One region of the Aquitalea sp. FG25 genome, then DNA from elsewhere that is predicted to be linked to it. Evidence: riboswitches for the same ligand, from Rfam matches in the RefSeq annotation. Region 1 holds a riboswitch; the other holds the start of a gene.
The links. Region 1 has a riboswitch for thiamine pyrophosphate ahead of ACODR9_RS19870 (thiamine ABC transporter substrate-binding protein). Riboswitches for the same ligand answer to the same signal wherever they lie in the genome.
Positions count from the first base shown of each region.

Region 1 (2,198 bases):
CTGGCCGGTTTCGCGCAGCAGCATGGCGCGCATCGACCACGGCGCGTAGTCCGGCTCGTTTTCCATCTGGTCCAGCCGCAGCGACATCACTGCCGCCTCCTCCAGCCAGCTGATGGGCAAGGGCGCGCCCAGCCAGCGCGCTGCTTCGGCCAGCCGTGCCTGCATGCTGGCACGCAGCATATCCGGCGTGAGGTGACGCAGAATCAGCCGTGGGCTGAGGATGTCGGCAATCGCGGGGCTAGTCTGCATTACTGGCCGGACTTCAACACAATGCGCGTCCACTTGCCCACCCAGGCGGCGGACTTGGCGGCAATCTGGCGGCTATCCGGCGTGGTGTGCGCCGTCGGTTTTTCCGCATGCTGGAACACCGGGTCCAGCGCAATGCCTGGCTGCACCGGGTACATCCAGATCGTGGTGGGAATATCTTTTTGCACTGCGTCCGAGCGCAGGAATTCAACAAACTTGCGCGCCAGCGCCGCTTGCTGGCCGCCCTTCACCAGCGCCGCCCCTTCCACTTGCTGGAACACGGCACCGGGCAGCAGCAGGTTGCCGGTTGGCGAGGCGGTCAGTTTTTCCTTGCTGTAGAACACTTCCGCCGCCGGGCTGGTGGCATAGCTCACCACGATGGGACGCGCACCGCCATTGCGGGTGAAATCGGTGTAATAGGCTTCGGTCCAGCCCTTGCTCACCTTCACGCCGTTATCACGCAGCTTGCCCCAGAAGGCCATGGCCTTGGCTTCACCCATGGCGGAAATGGTGGACAACAAAAAAGCCAGGCCGGGGCTGGAGGTGGCCGGGTTTTCCACCACCAGCAAGCCCTTGTAGGCCGGGCGGGTGAGGTCATCCAGCGTTTTGGGCAGCGGCAGCTGCTTTTTGGCAAACCAGGCCTTGTCGTAGTTAAGCGTGACATAGCCGTAATCAATGCTTACCGCACCGGGCAGCGACACCACACCGCCCTTGTCGGTCATCGGCAGCAATACGCCAGCGGCTTCTGCCTTGCCAATCAGGGTGTTGTCGATGCCATACACCACGTCGGCAATCGGGTTGGCGCGGGTCAGGATCAGCTTATTGACCATCTCGCCAGCATCGCCCGCCTTGATGATGCTCAGCTTCACCCCGTTCTGCTTTTCAAACTCGGCCAGCAAGGGCTTGGACACGGCAAACGAGCTATGCGTAAGCACGCGCAGCTCGGCTGCATTTACCAGCGAGGCTGCCAGTAATGCAGCCAGCAAGGTGGTGGTTTTGAACAATTGCATGACATTCTCCGTGCGACAAAGCGCAATCGCAGGAGCAAGCGAAACAACAGATGGGTAGTCCTGCTGCATCACGCTCCCTCCGCTGGCATTATCCAGTTCAGGTTCTAGGGTGTTTCTCAGCCCGCGCGGGGCACCCCTGGTGATTGGCGGCATCCTTCAGATACCTGCCGACATGTTCGCTTACAAGGCGTTACCCGTTTTTCACGAAAATTAACACCCTGCGGCCAACAAACAATGGATTGTACACACTTTCCCGCCATGATGAATTCACAACAACAGCACGCTTGTTCAACCGCAGCAACCACAGATAACCCAGGGAGCACCACCATGAAACTGACTACCCGCATCATGCTGATCAGCCTGTCCGCCGTCACCTTCGCCAGCTTGTCTGCCACCGCCTCGGCCGAAACCGAATGGCAAAAACAGCACCCGCGCCGCGCCGAAGTGAACCACCGCCTGGCCAATCAGGACAGGCGCATCCATCAGGAACGCAAGGAAGGCGAAATCAGCAAGCAACAAGCACACGCACTGCACCAGCAAGACCGCACCATCCGCCGCCAGGAACGTGCCGATGCCCGCCAGAACCACGGCCACATCACCAAGCAAGAACAAAAAACCCTGAACCAGGAAGAAAACACGGTCAGCAAGGAAATCGGCAAGTAAAATTCAGCCGTAAGCTGGCCAGCGGCCAGCACTGTCAGAAGAAACCACGCAGCACATGCAGCAGCCCCCGGCCATGCTGTGCTGCGCGGTCTTTGTTACTGCGAGGCCGTCCGTGAACATTGTCATCCGTCTGCTTCTGCTCGCCATGCTGCCACTGCAAGCCTGGGCCGGTATCGGCGAAGCGGGTGCGCGCCACCTGCTGTCGCGTACCGGCTTTGGTGCCAATCCGGCGCAAATTGCCCTGTATGCACCGCTTAGCCGCCAACAGGCGGTAGACCG
Region 1 covers NZ_JBMDJV010000026.1:57,698-59,895, reverse strand. Annotated here, with positions in the region: gene ACODR9_RS19875 (GNAT family N-acetyltransferase) at 1-249, opposite strand, end outside; gene ACODR9_RS19870 (thiamine ABC transporter substrate-binding protein) at 249-1,256, opposite strand; TPP riboswitch at 1,313-1,404, opposite strand; gene ACODR9_RS19865 (hypothetical protein) at 1,584-1,919, shown strand; gene ACODR9_RS19860 (DUF1800 domain-containing protein) at 2,032-2,198, shown strand, end outside.

Region 2 (2,198 bases), on a different contig from region 1:
CACTCGCGGGTTTCGTGGATGTTCTTGCCGGTGGACAAATCCATGATGGTGTCGGCACCCCAGCGGATGCCCCAGGTCATCTTGTCCACTTCTTCAGAAATCGACGACGTTACCGCACTATTGCCGATATTGCCGTTGATCTTCACCAGGAAGTTGCGACCGATAATCATCGGCTCGGATTCCGGGTGGTTGATGTTATTGGGGATGATGGCGCGGCCGGAAGCCACTTCCTGACGCACAAATTCCGGAGTGATTTCCTCCGGCAGTGCAGCGCCATAGTTGTGCCCGGCGTGCTGGCGGGTCATCAGCTCCAGCAGCTTGGCGTTCTTGCCACCGGCTGCTTGCAGGCTCTCGATATAGGCCTTGCGGTTCAGGCTTTCGCGGATGGCAACGTATTCCATCTCCGGGGTGATGATGCCCTGGCGCGCATAGTGCATCTGGCTGACATTCTTGCCCGGCAAGGCACGCAAGGGCTTGCGCGTCAGGTTGAAGCGCAGCGCGTCCAGCTTGCTGTCGGCCTCGCGGGCACGGCCATATTCACTGGACAAGCCGGCCAGCTGCTCGGTATCGCCGCGCTCGGCAATCCAGGCCGCGCGCAGTGCGGGCAGGCCGTTTTGAATGTCGATATTGGCCGTCGGGTCGGAATAAATGCCGCTGGTGTCATACACATAGATGGGCGGGTTTTGCTCGCCGCCAAACTGGGTGGGCGTGTCACTCTGGCTGATTTCGCGCATCGGCACGCGGATGTCGGCACGGCTGCCTTCAACATAAATCTTGCGGGAATTGGGCAAAGGCTGGATGGCGGCACTGTCTACCGTCATCGCTTCGTTGAGTTTGGTGGGCGCGTTCATCGGGTTTCCTCCATGCGATGAAACGGCGCAAGGAGCGAAATCCGGCAAGCCGGCTGCAGGGAAAGGGTGGGAACCATGCAGATGACGCTTCCCTACGCCGGGATTAACCGGGTCAGGTTCCAAGGGTATTTCTCACCCGTGCAACATGAAGCGGCAACATTCCACAATCAGACTGGATATGGACACCACAACACAGCGCACAGGACCCCTAGCGATGCTGTGAAGGTAAGGTAAATGTGGGATAATCGCAAGTTATCGTCATGACACGCTGTCCGGGCGGCCGGTTTTTCGGGATACCGATTGACTGCTGCTGGCAGCCAGCCCTTCGGAGTAAGCTGATGGATTTTGAAAATGCCCGTTTCAACATGGTCGAGCAGCAGATTCGTCCGTGGGACGTACTTGACCCCAAGATTCTGGACCTGCTGTTTCACGTGAAACGCGAAGATTTCGTCGCTGCCGACAAGCGCCAGCTGGCCTTTGTCGACACCGAACTGCCGCTGCCCCATGGCGGCAAGATGTTGCAACCGAAGCTGGAAGCCCGTCTGGCACAGGACGTTGCCGTTCAGCCGCAAGACAAGGTACTGGAAATCGGCACTGGCGCTGGTTACCTTACCGCCCTCTTGTCCAAACTGGGCCGCCACGTATATAGCGTTGAGATTAATGCCGCCACCCGTGACGCTGCTGCCGCCAGCCTGAAAAACGCCGGTATCGGCAATGTCACCCTGGTGGAAGGCAATGGCCTGGATGGCCTGAAAGAACAAGCCCCGTTCGACGTGATCGTGGTAGGTGGTTCGCTGCCGGTGGTGCCGGAAACCCTGAAAGCCCAGCTGGCCGTCGGTGGCCGCATGATTGTGGTGGTGGGTGACCTGCCGGCCATGAGCTGCAAGCTGATCAAGCGTGTCAGCGAGTCCGCCTTCAGCGAAACCAATCTGTTCGAAACCTGTATTTCCCGTCTGGCCAAGGCTGAAGCCATCGAGCCGGAACGTTTCGTATTCTGATGATTCGCGAAATTTCCGCCCGCGATCTGGCCGCCTGGCGCGCCGACAGCACAGCAGCACAGCCGCTGTTGCTGGACGTGCGCGAGGACTGGGAAGTACAGCTGGCCAGCATTGCCGGTTCGCTGCACATTCCGATGAACCTGATTCCGCTGCGCATGAGTGAACTGCCGGATGACCAGCCGATTGTCACCGTCTGCCATCATGGCGTGCGCAGTTATCAGGTGGGCCTGTATCTGGCCAATGCCGGTTTCGAACAGGTGCTGAGCCTGCAAGGTGGTGTAGAAGCCTGGGCCAGCGAAATCGACCCGGACATGGCCCATTATTGAGACCAGCAGACCCTTCCTGCCGG
Region 2 covers NZ_JBMDJV010000005.1:132,209-134,406, forward strand. Annotated here, with positions in the region: gene thiC (phosphomethylpyrimidine synthase ThiC) at 1-851, opposite strand, end outside; TPP riboswitch at 924-1,071, opposite strand; gene ACODR9_RS06675 (protein-L-isoaspartate O-methyltransferase family protein) at 1,190-1,849, shown strand; gene ACODR9_RS06680 (rhodanese-like domain-containing protein) at 1,846-2,175, shown strand.
Region 2: another riboswitch for thiamine pyrophosphate. It lies ahead of thiC (phosphomethylpyrimidine synthase ThiC); the one in region 1 lies ahead of ACODR9_RS19870 (thiamine ABC transporter substrate-binding protein).